4 regions of the Thioalkalivibrio sp. ALM2T genome follow, and region 4 is predicted to be linked to each of the others. Evidence: predicted binding sites of a transcription regulator. Region 4 holds the regulator's gene; each other region holds the start of a gene.
What was found. Region 4 encodes sigma-54, which starts transcription at its own class of promoters, with help from an activator protein. Its sites were predicted from a motif close to TGGCANGNTNCNTGCTT; they were not measured.
Positions count from the first base shown of each region.

Region 1: a site for sigma-54 is predicted at 1,955-1,971, ahead of flgB (flagellar basal body rod protein FlgB). Genes of this name have one in related genera too.
Region 2: a site for sigma-54 is predicted at 2,670-2,686, ahead of F816_RS0102830 (TorF family putative porin). Genes of this name have one in related genera too.
Region 3: a site for sigma-54 is predicted at 2,338-2,354, ahead of F816_RS0102460 (CmpA/NrtA family ABC transporter substrate-binding protein). Genes of this name have one in related genera too.

Region 1 is NZ_KB906556.1:492,550-497,082, forward strand. Features, by position in the region: gene F816_RS0102240 (flagellar hook assembly protein FlgD) at 31-705, opposite strand; gene flgC (flagellar basal body rod protein FlgC) at 716-1,135, opposite strand; gene flgB (flagellar basal body rod protein FlgB) at 1,467-1,874, opposite strand; gene F816_RS0102255 (protein-glutamate O-methyltransferase CheR) at 2,091-2,906, opposite strand; gene F816_RS0102260 (chemotaxis protein CheV) at 3,111-4,049, opposite strand.
Region 2 is NZ_KB906557.1:28,783-33,315, forward strand. Features, by position in the region: gene F816_RS0102820 (ammonium transporter) at 206-1,459, opposite strand; gene F816_RS0102825 (P-II family nitrogen regulator) at 1,494-1,832, opposite strand; gene F816_RS0102830 (TorF family putative porin) at 1,901-2,614, opposite strand; gene folB (dihydroneopterin aldolase) at 3,013-3,372, opposite strand; gene F816_RS0102840 (amidoligase family protein) at 3,478-4,470, shown strand; gene F816_RS0102845 (gamma-glutamyl-gamma-aminobutyrate hydrolase family protein) at 4,520-4,533, shown strand, end outside.
Region 3 is NZ_KB906556.1:528,164-532,696, reverse strand. Features, by position in the region: gene ntrB (nitrate ABC transporter permease) at 1-818, opposite strand, end outside; gene F816_RS0102460 (CmpA/NrtA family ABC transporter substrate-binding protein) at 822-2,276, opposite strand; gene F816_RS0102455 (sigma-54-dependent Fis family transcriptional regulator) at 2,464-4,113, opposite strand; gene F816_RS0102450 (ABC transporter permease) at 4,312-4,533, opposite strand, start outside.
Region 4 is NZ_KB906562.1:45,412-49,944, reverse strand. Features, by position in the region: gene hprK (HPr(Ser) kinase/phosphatase) at 1-284, opposite strand, end outside; gene F816_RS0108565 (PTS sugar transporter subunit IIA) at 333-800, opposite strand; gene hpf (ribosome hibernation-promoting factor, HPF/YfiA family) at 804-1,142, opposite strand; gene F816_RS0108555 (RNA polymerase factor sigma-54) at 1,159-2,643, opposite strand; gene lptB (LPS export ABC transporter ATP-binding protein) at 2,732-3,502, opposite strand; gene lptA (lipopolysaccharide transport periplasmic protein LptA) at 3,499-4,038, opposite strand; gene lptC (LPS export ABC transporter periplasmic protein LptC) at 4,019-4,533, opposite strand, start outside.

The DNA of each region.
Region 1 (4,533 bases), on a different contig from region 4:
CGTTAGGGTTCGTTCGACGCGAGCCGGCCGTTAGCCGCCAATCCGCCGTACATCCGAAAAGCTGATCTCGCCCAGGCCTTGCACGGTCAGTGCCAGCCCGGAATCGTTACCCACCGCGACGCTCTCCACGCGGGCATCCAGAAAGGTATCCACGGCCTCGGACTGGGTCCCGGAGCGGGCCGTGGCCTTGAACTCGTAGACGCCCGGGGGTGCGAAGGTCCCGTCGTCGCGCATGCCGTTCCAGCTGAACTCCTGCAGGCCGCTGCCGGCGGCGCCCAGGTTCATGCGGCGGATGCGCTCGCCGTTCGGGCTGTACACGTCGATCTGCAGCTCCTCCGTGGAGCGATCCAGGTCCACCGCACCCTTGATCAGGCCGTCCGGACCCAGCTCGCCGAATTCGACGGGAACCAGCACGTCCTTGCCTACCAGTGAGGCGGCCTGCAGCGTCTGGTTCTGGCCCAGCGACTGGGCCAGCTGCTGGAAGGATTTGGACAGCTCCTCGATGCCGGTTACGGTCGAGAACTGCGCCATCTGGCCCAGGAAGTCGCCGTTGTCCATCGGCTCCATTGGGTCCTGATTCTCCAGCTGGGTCGTCATCAGCTTGAGGAAGTCGGACTGGCCCAGGCGGTCCATGTCCTTGTCCTGTTTCTGCTCGGGGCGCGAGAGGCCCAGGCGATCCAGCAATTCGGGGGATATCTGTGTCATCGATGGCTCCCTAGCCTTGACCGATCTGCAATGTGCGCTGGAGCAGCTGACGCGAGGTCTCCATCACCTCCACGTTCGCTTCGTAGTTGCGCGAGGCGGACATCATGTTGGCCATCTCCTCCACCACGCTGATGGCCGGACGGAAGATGTAGCCCTCCTCGTTGGCCTGCGGGTGATGGGGTTCGTAATGCGCATGCGGCGCCGCCTGCGACTCGGTCACGCCGGCCACCCGAACGGCCGTCGACGAACCATTCGGGTTGGCCTGGTCCATCACGCTCTGGAACAGCACCTGCTTGGCGCGATAGGCCTCGTCGGGGTTGGTCGCCGCGGTGTTCGCGTTGGCCAGGTTCGAGGCCACGGTGTTCAGGCGCACCGACTGCGCCGACAGCGCCGAGGCGGAGGTATTGAACAGGCTGAAAAGGTTACTCACGACATCGATCTCCCGATCAGTTCCGCGTCACGCGAGGGAAACACTGATGAATGTACGCACTCGCGCTCGAGTCGCTTTTGGGTGCGAACAAGGCGCGGTGACCGCAGTGCAGTCAATCTGCACAAGAGAGCCGCAACGCCGTGCGCACTCAAAAGCGGCCAAGCCCCTGCTTTGAATGGTTGGTGGGGTTGGTACCCCAGGTTCCCCGATCCTGCGTTGCGCCCCGAATTCATCAGAAACGGACGGCTAGACCCACTACCCGCTGCACGACGCGCCTTGTCTCGAAAAACCTGGGGTACCAACGCAAGTGTGTACATTGATCAGCGTTTCCCTAACGATCGCCCCGCAGGGCTTCACGAATGCCGGAGACCCGGCGATTGAGGAATTCCAGGCTGCTCTGGTATTGAACGGCGTTCTCGGCAAAGGCGGCCCGCTCCATCTGCGGGTCCACCGTGTTTCCATCCAGCGACGCCTGCGAGGGGATGCGGTAAAGCGCCTCGACCTGTCCGTTCATCGCGCCAGCATTGGGGTCGAGATGCGCCGCCTGGCTGCGCGCCATGGGCAAGCTATTGCCGCCGCCGGCCGCGGATTCGAGTACCGCACGAAAATCGATATCCCGCGCCTTGTAGTTCGGGGTATCCGCGTTGGCGATGTTGGAGGCCAACAGCTCCATGCGCTGCGCCCGCACATTCACCGCCTGCGGAGAAATACCCATCGCCTTGTCGAGAGAGAGACTCATCGCTTCCGTCCTGTCCGCCCGTGGCGGACCCTCGCTTGGAGAACGGGGCGCACCGATTGCGACCCTTCGCAGGGGGACTGAAGCAATCGTTATGCCATTCTCGAGCGGCGTGCCGCAGGGACGCAGGCACAGCGGGCAGCCAGGGGAAGGGATGGAACGACTCGCCGCCCGCATTGCACGGGCGTTCCCGGGAATCAGCCCCGGGGCTGGATTACGTCAGGACTTCAGACGAAGTACCGAGCCGTACTCGGTTCGTACGGTCTCGAAAGCCTGGGTATAAGGCCCTGCGGTCTCGGAAGCGCCAAGAAACAGATACCCGCCCGGATTCATCTGCCGGGCGATAGCGTCAAGAACCTGTCGCTTGGTGTCGCCAGAGAAATAGATCAGCACGTTGCGGCAGAACACCAGGTCGAACTTGCCCAGCGCCGCATAGCTGTCGATCAGGTTGAGCTTCTGAAAGCGACAGCGACGCTGCACATCCGGGATCACCTTGTGGCCATCCGCGACGGTCTCGAAGAAGCGCGCGCGCCGGCTCTCGCTGAGCCCGCGCACGATGCTCAGGCCGTCGTACACGGCCCGCCGCGCATCGTCCAGGATCTTCTCTGACAGGTCCGTGCCCAGAATGGAAACCGGTACCTTCCGGGCCGGCCGCGACTCCTCCCATTCCGAGACCACCATCGAGATCGTATAGGCCTCCTGCCCACTGGAGCAGCCCGCGGACCAGACCTTGATGCTGCCTCCCTTCGCGGCCAGTTCCGGCAACAGCACGTGGCGCAGGATCTCGAACGGAAAGCCATCGCGGAACCAGGACGTCTCGTTGGTCGTCATCGCATCGATCACGCGGGTGCGCAGGCGCGGATTCGGGGCCTGCCGCATGGCATGCAGCAGTTCCGGGACGCTCTTGAAGTCGAACTCGTCGAGCAGCCGCGACAGACGACTGGAAACCAGGTACTGGCGGCTGTCGCCCAGCACCAGACCGCAGCAGTCCTGCAGAAAGCGGGAGAACTCCTCGTAGTCGCGGGAATCGATCACCAAGTCATCCCTGAGCGCTGTCCATCGTGATTAGGCATCCTGATGACGAATCCTTGACCGGGGCCTCTTGGCCGGAAAACCGGGGTGATCCCGAAGATCGGGTCGAGTATACGGCGTCGCGCGCATGGCACCATACACACCGAGTGGCGGCCACCCGTCGCCGCTCCGGGCTTGCCGAGCGGCAACGCGGTTCCGCCCGACCGGTCATTCGGCCTGCGGATCCGGGCGCCCGGTCTGGTCCAGCACCGCATTCGCCAGCTCGTCGGGATTGAACTTGGACAAAAAGGCATCGGCCCCCGCGCGCTTGACCATATCCGTGTTGAATTCCCCACTCAGTGAGGAGTGCAACAGCACCCGCAAATTCTGCAGCGCGGGATTGTCCCGGATGCGCGCGGTCAGGGTGTAGCCGTCCATGCGTGGCATCTCGATATCCGAGATCACCAGTTCGACCTGGTCCCCTACCGGCCCTTCCGCGGCCTTCTGCTCAAGGAAGTCCAGTGCTTCCTGGCCATCCTTGAAGACATCGTATTCGAAACCGAGCCCCTTGATCGCCCCCTCGATCTGCTTGCGCGCCACCACCGAGTCATCGACGATCACGACCTTGCGCCCGCTGGCCTCGCGGGCGTTCTCGCGGATGGATGGCGAAATCTCGCTGGGCAGCGGGTTCACGATGGAGAGCACCCGTTCGACATCGATAATCTCGACCAGCTTGTTGTCGATCTCCGTGACGGCCACCAGGAAGGATTCGCGTCCGGTTCCGCGCGGGGGCGACTTCACGTCCTGCCAGTTCACGTTGACGATGCGGTCCACCGCCGACACCCAGAAGCCCTGCACCGAACGATTGAACTCGGTGACCACCACCTTCTGCTCCCCATTGTCGACCGCCCCGACGGCGCCACGCAGGCCCATCGCTCGCGCCAGGTCAATGATCGGCACGGTACCGCCACGCAACGTCGCCACCCCGCGTACGACGCTCATGGAGCCGGGAATCTGACGCAGCGGTGGCGACGGAATCACCTCGCGGACCTTGAAGACATTGATCCCGAAGGTCTGCGACCCGCCCAGATGGAACAGCAGCAGCTCCATGCGGTTCTGCCCCACCAACTGGGTTCGCTGATTCACATCGTCAATGAATTGACTCATCGTGCCGCTCTCCTTGCCCCGATTGCTCTTAGCACCGGACAGGCCTCAAAGGCCAAGTGTGCACCGCGCAACCCCGGCCTGTCATTTGCATTAGCGTGCATGCGCCTTCTGACGCCGCCTCATGGCCATAACGGCCGCCCGCGACGGGCCTTGAATGCGCGCGTGGCACCGGATGCCCGTTCATTGGCACGAGATCTGCTTGTTTTTGCGGACTGAAACCGCTCGCGACTCGCTCGACATCGACGCAAGATCCGCCAAACCCGAGCCATTCGCGCACAGTCCGACGCCCGCACCGAACGGGCTGCGCAGGACAGGACCAAACAGGACCGCGACATGAACCAGCGCCGAAACATTTCAGAATTCTCTTCCGCTGCCAGGAAGACGCTGATCCGTTCGCCCGTTCGCGTTGGGGCCTCATTCGTTCCAGGAAAAGGCGGGCCCTCCGATGCCTCGCCAGCGAGCGTGATCGACTCGAACGCCAGTG
Region 2 (4,533 bases), on a different contig from region 4:
GCAAGTCCGGCGCGGGCAGGAGCTTCGCGGGCAGCGCCGCCTTCCCCGGTAATGCTCGATGAACCACAAAAAAGGGCGCCCGATGAAGGGGCGCCCAAAGGCCAACATCCAAGTCCTGGGAGACTGTCTTGTCGGCGTCGGAGGAGACGATGTATCGGGATCGAGCCGGGTTACGGCCCGACCCCGGTTTCAGGTTAACGAAGCTTTATTGCTTCCCAGTGAACTCCGGGTAGGCCTCGAGACCGCACTCGGCGATATCGGCACCCATGGCTTCGTCCTCTTCGCTCAGGCGAATGCCCATCACCGCCTTGAGGATCGCCCAGACAATCAGGCTGGCCACGAAGACGAACACGAAGATGGCGAGCAGACCCACGATCTGGCCGAAGAAGGTCGCGTCCGGGTTGGACAGCAGGACCGCCATCACGCCCCAGATACCGGCCGTCCCGTGCGCGGAGATCGCACCAACCGGGTCATCGATCTTCAGCTTGTCGAGGGCGACGATCGAGAACACCACGATCACGCCACCAACGGCACCAATGATCATCGCCAGGACCGGGCTGGGCATCATCGGCTCGGCGGTGATGGACACCAGGCCCGCAACCGCACCGTTCAGCGCCATGGTCAGGTCGGCCTTGCCGAAGATCAGACGGGTGGTGATCAGCGCGGCCACCACACCCCCAGCCGCGGCCAGGTTGGTGTTGGCGAACACGGCGGCCACGGCATTGGCGGACTCGATGTCCGACACCTTCAGCTCGGACCCGCCGTTAAAGCCGAACCAACCCAGCCACAGGATCAGCACACCCAGCGTGGCCAGCGGCATGTTGGAACCCGGAATGGCGTTGATCTTGCCATCCGCACCGTACTTGCCCTTGCGCGCCCCGAGGAGCAACACACCGGCCAGCGCCGCAGCGGCACCCGTGAAGTGAACGATGCCGGAACCCGCGTAGTCCAGGTAGCCGATCTGGTCGAGGATACCGCCACCCCAGCTCCAGAAGCCCTGGATCGGGTAGATAAAGCCGGTCAGCACGACCGCAAAGGCCAGGAAGGCCCACAGCTTCATGCGCTCGGCCACGGCACCGGAGACGATGGACATCGCCGTCGCCACGAACACGACCTGGAAGAAGAAGTCGGCACGATCGGAGTAGTAGATGTCGCCACCGCTACCCAGCACGTCCGCGACTGCGTTGTCGCCGCTGATCAGGAAGCCCAGCCCCGGGATAATGGAGCTGAGACCATCGCTGTACATGATGTTGTAGCCGATCAGCATGTACATGATGCTGGCGATCGAATACAGGGCGATATTCTTGGTTGCGATTTCGGCCACACTCTTGGTGCGCACCATACCGGCCTCGAGCATGGTAAAGCCCGCGGCCATCCACATCACCAGTGCACCGGCCACCAGAAAGTAAAAGGTGTCCATCGCATAGGCGAGTTCGACAACTTGCTGTTCAATTTCCATGATTGAAATTCCTCATTCGCTGGAAGGCAAAGGTTTAAAGCGCTTCCGGTCCGGTTTCGCCCGTGCGAATGCGCACGACCTGCTCCACCGGCGTAATAAAGATCTTGCCGTCGCCGATCTTGCCCGTGCTGGCGGACTTTGAAATGGCCTCGACCACCTGATCCACCAGGTTTTCGTCAACAGCCACTTCAAGCTTCACCTTGGGCAAAAAATCGACTACATACTCGGCACCGCGATACAACTCGGTATGACCGCGCTGGCGACCAAAACCCTTCACTTCGGTCATGGTCATGCCCTGCACGCCGATCTCCGAGATCGCCTCGCGAACATCATCAAGCTTGAACGGCTTGATCACGGCGGTAATCATCTTCATGTCAGACTCCTGTGGGCGGGCCCGCCACCATGCGGGCCCGCCTTTGCGTTAAGAGGTAAGGCCGGGATTCAGAACGTCTTGGACCAACCCACCCAGGCGCCCAGGTCCTCGTCGGACTCGTCGACGTACTCGAGGTTAAGGCTGAACTCGCCCCAGTCCCCCGCGTCGCGCGCCAGGCTGGCGGTGTAGTGGGTGTAGTTTTCGGCATCGGAATCGTCGAAGCGGGTGCGACCCACCAGGAAACCGGCGCTGTAGACATCCATGAACGGGATATCCAGACCGGCGTAGAAGTACATGTCGTCATCCTGCAAGGCCGAGTCATCACTGTCGTGAACAACATAGGCCATGCCGCCATAGAGACCGACGGTGCCAGTATCAAAGCTGACTTCCCCGTAGATCTCGCCAAAGTCGGCGCTCAGAGAGCCGGTATCATCACGGGCATCGGGGTAGGCATAGTAGATGTAGCCAACGTCGTATCCGAACCCGCTTGCGAACTCGTCGGCGAATCCGGCATAGAGATCGAGCTCGTAGCTGGTGTCATCGCCAAAATCGACGTTCGACAGCCAGGTTCCGGCGTAAAACCCGGAGGCATGCTCGTAATCAATACCGCCCTGAATGGCCGCACCGTCATCGCTTTCGGAAAAGCCTCGGAAGTAGTAGTTGGACACCGCACCAATGTTCACGGACAGCTCCGCGGCGGCGGTGGAGGTAAACGCGACGCCACCGGTGGAGCCTACGGTGAGGACAGCAGCGGCCAGCGCGGAACGGGTGAACTTCTTCATATTGGTCTTCTCCCAGATTGGTCAATCGAGTGTCGCGTAGTCGACAACACGGTCCTTGCATGGGCTGTGCCAAGTACCAAATGGGAGCAAAATCGGCTTTTAACAACACCTGTTGTGGTCGAACCACGGGCAATTGCCTCTAAATGGTGCGCACTAAAAGTGCACACGCACCAAAAGCGTGCGAACCGGCCATGTTGTGAACCATGTCCGGCGCCAGAGAAGATTCAGGTGAACAAGAAGGGGGTATAAGACAGGCGGCATTCAGGGGGAACGGCCGCTATGGCGAGCGGAACCGAGCAAGGCCGCTGCCTGAGAGGTTGCGACGTCCGGTGGTCGCGACTCGCGATCGCGGAGAGAACGAGGCAGCCAGGGCCACTGAGGACCCGTGAGAGCGATGTTTAGGAGGAAAGGCTTCCGCGTTCGATCTCGATGCCGACCTCGCGCACCCCGGATACCGCGCCGGGCTTGCCCAGTTTGATGCGCACCCAGGGTGAACCGAACTGGGCCATCAGGGCCTCGGCAATCTCCTCGGCGAGCGATTCCAGCAGCGCGTGCGGCTCGCGCGTGACGATGGCACGCACCGCGTTGGCCACCGCCTCGTAATCGACGGTATCGCCGATCTCGCCGGAATAGGCGGCGATGCGGGTATCCGCCGCCAGTTCGATGTCGAATCGCAGGCGGCGCTGGATCCGCTGTTCCCAGTCGTAGACACCGACAACGGCATCGATTTCGAGGTCGCGCAGATAGATTCGATCCATGGGCTCGGCGGGCTCCTGTAGGTCGGCGCCTATCCTACTGCCCGGACCGCACGAGGTACACCGAGCCGTTATCATGGAGGGCCCTTGAGCGGCTTCGAGAAACGCATGAGCGAGCCCTTCCACGAACTCCCCTGGCCCACGAACCCGGACGGTGAGCCGCGGCGCATCGGGGTAGAGATCGAGATGGCCGGGGTGTCGCTAGAGACCATGGCCGAAGCGGTCAAAGCCGAGTTCGGCGGACACATCGAATCCGACAGCCCCTTCGTCTTCCACGTGTGCGATACCGACGTCGGCGACTTCCAGCTGGAGTTGGACGCCCGCGTACTGAAGGACCGCGCCTACCGCGAGCACCTGTCGCGCCTGGGCATCGCCTTGGACGATTCCGACGAGGCCGCGCTGGATCGCTGGCTGGCGGACGCTGCGGGCCTTCTGGTCCCACACGAAATCGTGGCTCCGCCGATCGCGGCGGCCGACCTGCCCCGCCTGGACCGGGTGCGCACGGCCCTGCAAAAGGCCGGCGCCCAGGGCACCGAACGCTCCTTGTTGTACGCTTTCGGGCTGCAGATCAATATCGAGATCCACCGTACCGATGCCGAGTGGCTGCTGGCGATCCTGCGCAGCTTCCTGCTGATGGTCGAGGCCCTCACCGCGGCCGGGGCGATCGATCTGGCACGGCGACTGTCGCCCTACATTCGCGCGTTTCCCGGGCCCTTTGTACGCCACATGCTGGACCCGGACTTCCAGCCCGATCAGGCGGGCCTGATCGATGCCTACCTGGCGCACAGCCCGACCCGCAACCGACCACTGGACCTGTTGCCCTTGTTTGCCCACCTGGACCCGGAACGGGTCAACGCCGCACCGGTGGAACACGACTTGATCAAACCGCGCCCGGCCTTCCATTACCGCCTGCCGAACTGCGAGATCGACGACCCGGAATGGAGCCTGGCGCGCCCGTTCAATGGCTGGGTGGAGGTGGAACGCCTCGCCGCGGACCCGGAACGCCTGGAGCGCCTGTCACGCGAATACCTGGAACGCCCTGGCCAGGCCCTCGGCCGCTGGGCCGACGACTGGAGCCAGCGCCTCCGTGACTGGTTCTGACTCGGCTCCCAATGCATCCAGCCGGGTCACGCCCCCAGCCCGTCGCCCGGTGATCGCGATCAC
Region 3 (4,533 bases), on a different contig from region 4:
TGGGCGAGGGAGGCATCCAGCAGGAAGCCGACGATGCCGATCATGATGATCGCGAAGATCACGCTGGCGAGATCGAGGTTGTTCCACTCGTTCCAGATGTAGTAGCCGATGCCGGTGCCGCCCACGAGCATCTCGGCGGCGACGATGACCAGCCAGGCGATGCCGATGGAGATGCGCATGCCGGTGAGGATGGTCGGGGCCGCGGCAGGCAGGATCACGGTGAACGCGGTGCGCAGGTTCGACAGTTGGTGGGTCTTGGCCACGTTCAGCCAGTCATTGCGCACCGAGGCCACGCCGTAGGCGGTGTTCACCAGCATCGGCCAGATCGAGCAGATGAAGATCACGAAGATCGCCGACATGTTCGAGTCGCGGATCACGAACAGGGCGAGTGGCATCCAGGCCAGGGGCGAGATCGGCTTGAGGATCTGGATGTACGGATCGAACGCCTTGTTGAGCAGCGGCGACATGCCGATCACGAAGCCGAGCGGGATGGCGATCAGCGCGGCCAGGGCAAAGCCCAGCAGGACCCGGTAGATCGAATAGGCCAGCTGGATCCCGATGCCCTTGTCGTTCGGGCCCGCGTCGTAGAACGGGTTGCTCAGTTCGCTGAAGGCGTGGCTGAACACCTGGGTGGGGGCCGGGATGCCGCTGCTGGAACTGCGATCGGTCCCGCCCCCCATCAGTTGTTCGTATTCGCTCAGCTCGCCCTGCTGCGGCGCGAGGACCTCCGGGGCGGTGGCCAGCTGCCACACGCCCAGGAAGACCACGAGCATCACCAGCGAGAGGACGGTCGCCCGGAAGTTGAGATTGCTCAACATGGCTTAGCTCCTGCGGATGTCGAAGCTGTCGAGATAGCCTTCCGGGTCGGTGTAGTCGAACACCTTCCCCATGATCTCGAAGTTCTTGTAGGTGTCGCTCGGCGCTTCGTAGCCCAGCTCGGTCATGACCTCAGCGCACTCGCTGGCGAGGAAGACGTCTTCCGCGAGGCGGTTGTAGTCGAAGTCGCGATCCACATAGCCCCAGCGCTTCATCTGGGTGAGGATCCAGGTGGCCATCGAGTGCCAGGGGAAGGGGTCGAAGTCGATCCGGTGCGGGTCGTTCTTGACCTCGCCCAGCCCGTCCGCGTAACGCCCGGTCAGCACCTGCTCCACCACCGATTGCGGCTGGTTGAGATAGGCACGCGGGGAGATGGCCTCGGCGATCTCGGCGCGGTTGTTGATGTCGGAGCTGTACTGGGTGGCCTCGATCAACGCGCGGAACAGGGCGCCGAAGGTGTTCGGGTGCTCGTCGGCGAAGGCGGCCGAACAGGCGAAGGCGCAGCACGGGTGGCCGTCCCAGATCTCCTTGGTCAGCATGTGAATGAAACCGATGCCGTCCCAGACCGCGCGCTGGTTGAAGGGGTCGGGGGCCAGGTAGCCGTCGACGTTCTCGGCACGCAGGTTGGCGACCATCTCCGGCGGCGGCACGACGCGGATGCTGATGTCGCGATCGGGGTCCAAGCCGTGTTCCGCGACGTAGTAACGCAGCAGGAAGTTGTGCATGGAGTACTCGAAGGGCACGGCGAAGGTGAAGCCCTTCCAGTCCTTGGGATCGCGCTTGTCCTTGTGCTTGTTGTGCAGGGTGATCGCCTGACCGTTGATGTTCTCCACCGCCGGCATGATGTAGTGCTCGCGCGAGGAGCCGGAGCCCAGGGTCATCGATAGCGGCATCGGCGAGAGCATGTGCGAGGCGTCGTACTCACCGGACAGCGACATGTCGCGGGCCACCGCCCAGCCGGCGGTCTTGATCACGTCGACATCCAGGCCATGGCGCTCGTAGAAGCCCATGGGGTGGGCCATGATGATCGGCGTGGCGCAGGTGATCGGGACGAACCCGACGCGCAGCTTGGTCTTTTCCAGCGGGCCGCCGTCCTTGATGGCGGCCTTGACCTTGTCCAGCGGCAGGATGGAGCCCAGGGCCGCAGCCACCGTGCCGCCCCCGATCATCTGCAGGAAGCGGCGGCGGTTGATCTCGTTGTGGCCGAACATGCCGCGGACGATGGCGCTCTCCACTGCGCGATCGACCATGGCCTCGTCGCTCAGGTCCTCGCCGGTGGCGTGGGCATCGGCCTGTACGGGCTCATGGGTGGCGCGTCGTTCCAGTTTCTCTTCCAGGTCCGGGGACGCGGTGTCGAAGCAGCTGCAGCTGCCGGGACCGGTGTGCCCGTGGCGGCAGCTGGAGCCATGGCGCAGGTCGGCGTTGGCGTCAAAGGGATCGTGAAGACTCTTGGTCGGCATGGTCGGCTCTCCTCGTGGGTCGAATCGATGCGGGCATCGTTGCCGCGCATGTCGAGGGTCATTGCAGGTGCCATGCCAAGCGTGGGGAATGGGCCGCCCTGGCGGCGTGCGAGAGCCGGGGGGCGGACCATTGGTCGGCATTGTCGACGAAGCGGACAAAAGGTCCGCTGGTGTCTGAGCGGTGGGCCTAAGTGGTTTCTATGCCGAGCTTTTTCAGGCGATAGTGCAATTGCCGCGGGGTCAGGCCCAGGTCCATCGCGGCGCGGGTCTTGTTGCCCCCGGTCTGCTCGATCGCGCGCTTCAGGCGCTCCGCCTCGGTGGCGTGCACGCGCTGATATGGGCGCACCGCGCTGGTGCAGGACGCGCCGGAAGAGGGCAGGGTTCGGGACTCATTGTGCCGCGATGGTGCCGGTGAATGCTCGTCGCGGAGGCCGTGCCCCTCGCCCTCGAACGGGCTGATGCGGGATTCCTCGTGCAGGATCTCGTCGATCAGCGGCGTGCCGATGCGGCCGTCGGTGGACAGCAGCACGGCGCGCTCCAGTACGTTCTCCAGCTGGCGGATGTTGCCCGGCCAGTCGAAGGCCTCCAGGCGCTCCAGCACGCCCTCGTCCACGAGCACGTTCCAGCCATGCAGGTGGGTATAGCGGTCGAGGAAGTGGCGGGTGAGCAGGCGGATGTCGCTGGCGCGGTCGCGCAGGGCGGGCATGTGCAGCGGGATGACGTTCAGGCGATAGAACAAGTCGAGCCGGAAACGCCCGGCATTCACCGCTGCCTGCAGGTTCTGGTGGGTGGCGGCGATGATGCGCACGTCCACCGGGAGATCGCGGTTGCCGCCAATGGGCTGGACCATCCGTTCCTGCAGCACACGCAGGATCTTCGACTGCAACGCCTCCGGCATGTCGCCGATTTCGTCCAGGAACAGGGTGCCACCATCGGCCAGGGCGATCTTGCCGGTTTTGGCGCTGGAGGCGCCGGTGAAGGCCCCTTTCTCGTGGCCGAACAGTTCGGATTCCAGCAGGTCGGCGGGGATGGCGGCGCAGTTGATGGAGATGAACGGCTTCGCATTGCGCTGGCTGATCCGGTGGATCATGCGCGCGATCTTCTCCTTGCCGGTGCCGGAGGCCCCGGTCACGAGCACCGTGGCCTGGGTGTCCGCGATGCGGTGGACCTGCTTTAGGACGTGCCGCAGGGCCGGGCTCTCGCCGAGGATGCCGTACTGCCCGCCCTGGGTATCCAGGGCACTCTTGAGGTAGCGGTTCTCCGAGACCAGCTCGGCGGTGCGCTCGGCGATCAGCTGATGGATGCGCAGCACCTGGCCGATCATGCTCGCGATCACCCGCAGCAGGTTCAGGTCGTCCTGGAACTGGCGCGAACGGCGTCGCAGCCGGTGCACACCCAGCACGCCGATGGCGTGCTCGTCCTGGACGATGGGCACGGCGATGTAGGCGACGGTCTCCTGCGGCAGGGTGGAACGGTCAATGGCGCGCGCGAGGTATTCGGGCTCGTTGTCGATGTCCTGGATCAGGGCGATCTGGCCGGTTTTCATGACGCGCCCGGTGACGCCCTCGCCGAGGCTGTAGCTGCCGCGGTCGCGCTCGGCATCGGTCAGGCCGTAGGCGTGGCGGATGCGCAGCTGGCCGCTGTTCGGATCCGGCAACAGGACGCGGCCGCGGTTGAGTCCCAGTAGCTGGGACATCATCCCGAGGATGCGGTAGATCGCGGCATCCGGGTCGCCGGAGCGGCCCATGAGCTTGGCAACCTCCAGCAGCAGGGTGATCTCCTGCTCCCGGGTGGCCAGGTCCGGTGGGGTCGAATCGGATATGCGGTGGAGTGCCATGCCGTGGGTTATGCAGAAAGCCTGCCAGTGTGGCAACGACGTGTTGGTGGGCGTTCGGGGGCGTTTGACAGGGTCGGGATGACGCGGTTGCCTCGAGGCGGGGCAGGGCCTTGCACTGTTGGGTTGCGCTTGCCCGCTTTGCGGGCGCACAAAAAGGCCCGGCCAGGAATGGCCGGGCCCGGGCATGGCCTGGAGGGATCAGCCCTCCGCGTGATAGCTGCTGCGTTTGATCAGGCGTACGCAGATGGCGTCGAGCATGTAGCCGATGATGCCGATGACCAGGACAAATGCGGCCAGTTTGTCGTACTCCAGGGTGTCGCGGGCATCGTTGATGGCGTAGCCCAGCCCCGAGGTGACGCCCAGGTACTCGGCCGGCACCAGTACGATCCAGGCCACACCCACCGCCAGGCGGATCCCGGC
Region 4 (4,533 bases):
CCGGTGCGGGCCATCTCCAGGATCAGGTCGTTGCACTGGGTGGCGCTGAGACTGGAGATATAGCGGGCCTCGAAGTCGCCGATGATCTGGATGCGGTTGGGCCGGATCAGGTTGAGATGGCCAGCCAGTGGCAGGTCGTCCCCGTCGTCGCCGACCAGCTTGCGGTCGGGTGCTGCATGTTCGCCGTGTACAAAGCGAAGATCCAGGCGGTTTCCCATGGCCTGGATCAGGCTCTCCACGTTGATGTCGCGGGCGATCCCGCCTTCTCCCAGCGCCTCGTTCATGGCAGACGCTGCGCGTCGGAATCGCGGCTGGAGGCGGGTTCCACGAGCTTAGTCCTCGCTGAAGCGGCGCACGAGTTCCTGTTCCAGGGCCGCCGCATCCCCGGCCCGGCGCAGCGCTCCGATGGTGTCTGGCTGCGACAGGCCGCGGGCGAGTTGGGCCAGCAGGTCGAGGTGGTCGCCGGTGGCGGCCTCCGGGACCAGCAGTGCGATCAGGATATCGACCGGCTCGTGATCCATGGCGTCGAAGTCGACGCCCTTTTCCAGGCGCAGCACGGCCACGCGCGGCGCCTCGAGATCGGCCAGGCGGCCATGGGGAATCGCAACCCCATGGCCGAGACCGGTGGATCCGAGTTTTTCGCGTGCGGACAGGGCCTCGAAGATCGCGTTACTCCCCGGTCCCGTGCCGTCACCTCCGCCGGCGAGGAGGTCCGCCAGAGCCTCCAGGGCCCGTTTCTGGCTGGAGCACTCGGGTTGCAGGCCAATGCGCTCGGAGGTGATCAACTCGGCAATCGTCATGGATCAGGAGGCCTGCTCGCGGTTGCGCTGGGCACCTTCGGCGCGGTGGTGGTCCTTGACCTTTTCCTTGTGCTTGATCAGCTGACGGTCGACTTTGTCGATCAGCGCGTCGATCGCGGCGTACATGTCCTCGTGAGAGGCCTCGGCGTGGATGTGATTGCCGCTGACCTGGAGATTCGCTTCGGCCTGGTTGTGCTGATTCCGGGTCTTCTCGTGGGTCAGCACGACGTGGACGTCGATGACCTTGTCGAAGTGGCGCTCCAGCTTCGCGAATTTCTCGTTGACGTAGTCGCGCAGGGCGTCGGTGATGTCCACGTGGTGGCCGGTCAGGTTGATCTGCATGGTCAGGACTCCTTGGTTACTTGCTGCCGGTGGGCATCGAGGCCATCTGCCGGCGTTCGCTGGATGAAGGGATGTGCATCGCCTCGCGGTACTTGGCCACGGTGCGGCGCGCTACGTTGATGCCCCGGTCCGACAGGACCTGGGCGAGCCGGGCATCGCTGAGCGGCTTGTTCGGGGGTTCGTCGCCAATCAATTCGCGAATCATGGCACGGATGGCGGTGGCGGAACACTCGCCGCCATCGTTCGTGCCGACATGGCTGGAGAAGAAATACTTGAACTCGAAGACCCCGCGCGGGGTATGCATGTATTTCTGCGTGGTCACCCGCGAGATGGTCGATTCGTGCATCTCCAGGGTCTCGGCAATGTCGCGCAGGATCAGAGGCTGCATCGCGACGTCGCCATGCTCGAGAAAGCCCTGCTGGCGGTGGACGATCGCCTCGGCGACCCGCAGCAGGGTGTCGTTGCGGCTGTGCAGGCTCTTCAGGAACCAGCGTGCCTCCTGCAGCTGATCACGCATAAAGGCGCTGTCGCGGGCATCCGAGACCTGGCGCACCATGCCGGCGTAGAGATCGTTGATACGGATGCGCGGTGCGATCTCCGGATTCAGCTCCACGCGCCAGCCCTCGGCGCTATGGCGCACATAGACATCCGGGACTACGTATTCCGAGGTGGCGGAACTGATCTGCGCGCCCGGGCGCGGGTTCAGGGTGCGGATCAGATCCAGCGCGCGGGCCAGTTCGTCCGGGTCGCGTACGCCGGACTGGCGCTGCAGGGCCTTGTAGTCGCGCTTGCCCAGGCTGTCCATGCCGTGTTCCAGGATCGCCCGTGCGGCCTCGCGGGCCGGGGCGTCCGGGGCCAGTTCGCGTAGCTGGATCTCCAGGCACTCCCGCAGGTTGCGCGCACCGACCCCCAGCGGGTCGCACTGCTGAATCCAGTGGAGGACTGCCTCGACCTCGTCGACGCCGACGGTTTCATCCTCGCCGCGGCTGATGGTCTCGGCCAGGGTGTCGAGGTCGCCCTCGAGATAGCCGTCGGGGCTGATGGCGTCGATCAGGGCTGCCCCGATGCGCTGGTCGCGGGGTGTCAGATGGCTCAGGTGCAGCTGCCACAGCAGGTGATCCTGCAGGCCCTCACCGTCGTCGTCGCTGGTGTTTTCCAGCGGGTCGCGGTCATCCACGCCCTTGTTGGGTGTCGGGGCCGGCTCGTAGATGTCGTCCCAGCGGCTGTCGGTCGTCAGTTCCTCGGGGATTACGTCATCGCTGGTAGTGGTGGCCTCCATGCGATCGCCTTCCACCAGCTCGCCGTCCTGGTTCAGACGCTCGGTATCGGCCTCGGACTCTTCGTCCTCGACCTGTTCGAGCATGGGATTACTCTCCAGCGCCTGCTGGATCTCCACTTGGAGCTCGAGCGTGGACAGCTGCAACAGGCGGATCGCCTGCTGCAGTTGCGGCGTCATGGTCAGCGTCTGACCCAGCTGCAGATTCAGGCCGGGTTTCAGCATCGGGTATGCGGGGCGAGGGTGGGCATTGGTGGAATCTTAAAGCCTGCCTTGTGGTTTGTGCACCGACCGGGCCGCATGTGGGGCGCTTTCACAGGCGGAAGTTCTCGCCGAGATAGACCCGGCGCACCTGGGGATCGGCCAGCAGCTCGTCCGGTGTCCCGGCGGCCAGCAGGCGGCCTTCGCTTAGAATATAGGCCCTGTGGCAGATGCCGAGGGTCTCGCGCACGTTGTGATCGGAGATCAGTACGCCGATGCCGCGCTGGGCGAGATGCCGAATCACGTCCTGGATATCGCCGACCGAGATCGGATCCACCCCCGCAAAGGGTTCGTCCAGACAGATGAAGCGCGGATCCCCGGCGAGGGCGCGGGCGATCTCGGCGCGGCGCCGTTCGCCGCCGGACAGCGCGATGCCCGGGCTGTGGCGCACGGTCTCGAGCTGAAACTCCTCGATCAGGGCGTCGCCAATGCGGCGGCGCTCGTGGCGATCGAGTCCGGGGCGCAGTTCCAGCACGGCCTGCAGGTTGTCCCACACGCTCAGGCGGCGGAAGATCGAGGCCTCCTGCGGTAGGTAGCCGAGGCCGGCGCGCGCGCGCACGTGGATGGGGGCGCGGGTGATATCGCGCTCGCCCAGGGTGATGCGCCCGGCATTGGGGCGGATCAGCCCGACCAGGCTGTAGAAGCAGGTGGTCTTGCCGGCCCCGTTCGGGCCCAGCAGGCCGACCACCTCGCCGGGTGCGAGGTCGACGTCCACTTGGTCCAGCACCGTGCGCTGGCCGTAGCGCTTGGTCAGCTCGCGTCCGATCAGGCGGTCGTTGGTTTGTGCCGGTGTGGCGGATGGGCTGGGAGCGACTGCGTTCATTCGTCGTCGCGCGGCTGGATGGTGATGCGCACGCGCTCGCTGGCGCCTTCGCCGCGTTCGGCCTCGATTACGTCGGTCGTCAGGTCGTAGGTGATGCGCTTGCCGCGCGCCTCCTCGCTGGTGGTGATCACATGGGCCTGGTCGGTGAGGATCATGAGGTCTTCATTCAGCAGGTAGTCGATGCGCAGGGCGGTGGCAATGCGCATCTCTCCGGTTTCCGGATCGGGTGATTCCAGGCGTGCCGGCTCGCCGTGGGCCTCCATTTCGTAGGGGCGGCGATCGCGGGTGCGCACGTAGACCTTGTCGGCCTCCAGGGTCATGTCGCCGCGGATCACGATCACGTCGCCGGTGTAGGTCCCCAGCCCCTGGCGTTCGTCCATCTCCGCGCGGTCGGCAGTGATCTCCACCGGCAGTGCCGGGCCCGAGCCCTGCTGGGCGATCGCGGGCGTGGCCAGCAGCACGAGCAGCAGGAGCGCCGCCACGCGGGCACCCGGCTGGGCCGGGCGGTGGCGAAGGCTATGGGGATTCGGGGTCATGCGCGGGATCCTCCTCGCTCGTCTCGCTGTAGAGCGAGTACACGTCATGGAACAACTCTATGGTATCCCCTCGCGAGTCCACGCGCAGACCGGTGCCGCGCTGGAACAGGCCCGGCTGGTTCAGGGTGGAAAGGGCATCCGAAGTGGCGACCATGGTGTCGGTGGCGACGCGAACATCCCGCGAATCGATGATGGTCTCCACGCGTTCGCCGTGGGGCGGCTGTACGCCGTGGGTGGGGCCCACCAGGTCCAGGGTCGCGGCGGCCGGTTGATGCAGCGCGGCGGGGGCAGTCCAGCGCCATTCGATACCGCCCTCGGCGAACAGGTCGAGGTCCGGGTCGTCCACCCATTGGGGGCCATCACGTCCAAACTCGCGCAGGCGGGTGCCGCGCAGACGATGGCTCAGCTCGCCGTCGTCGCCGGTGGCATGCAGGGTGAAGCCGTCAATCTGCAGCGTGACCTCGCCCTCGGGCGGACTTACCTCGGCCTGCGCCA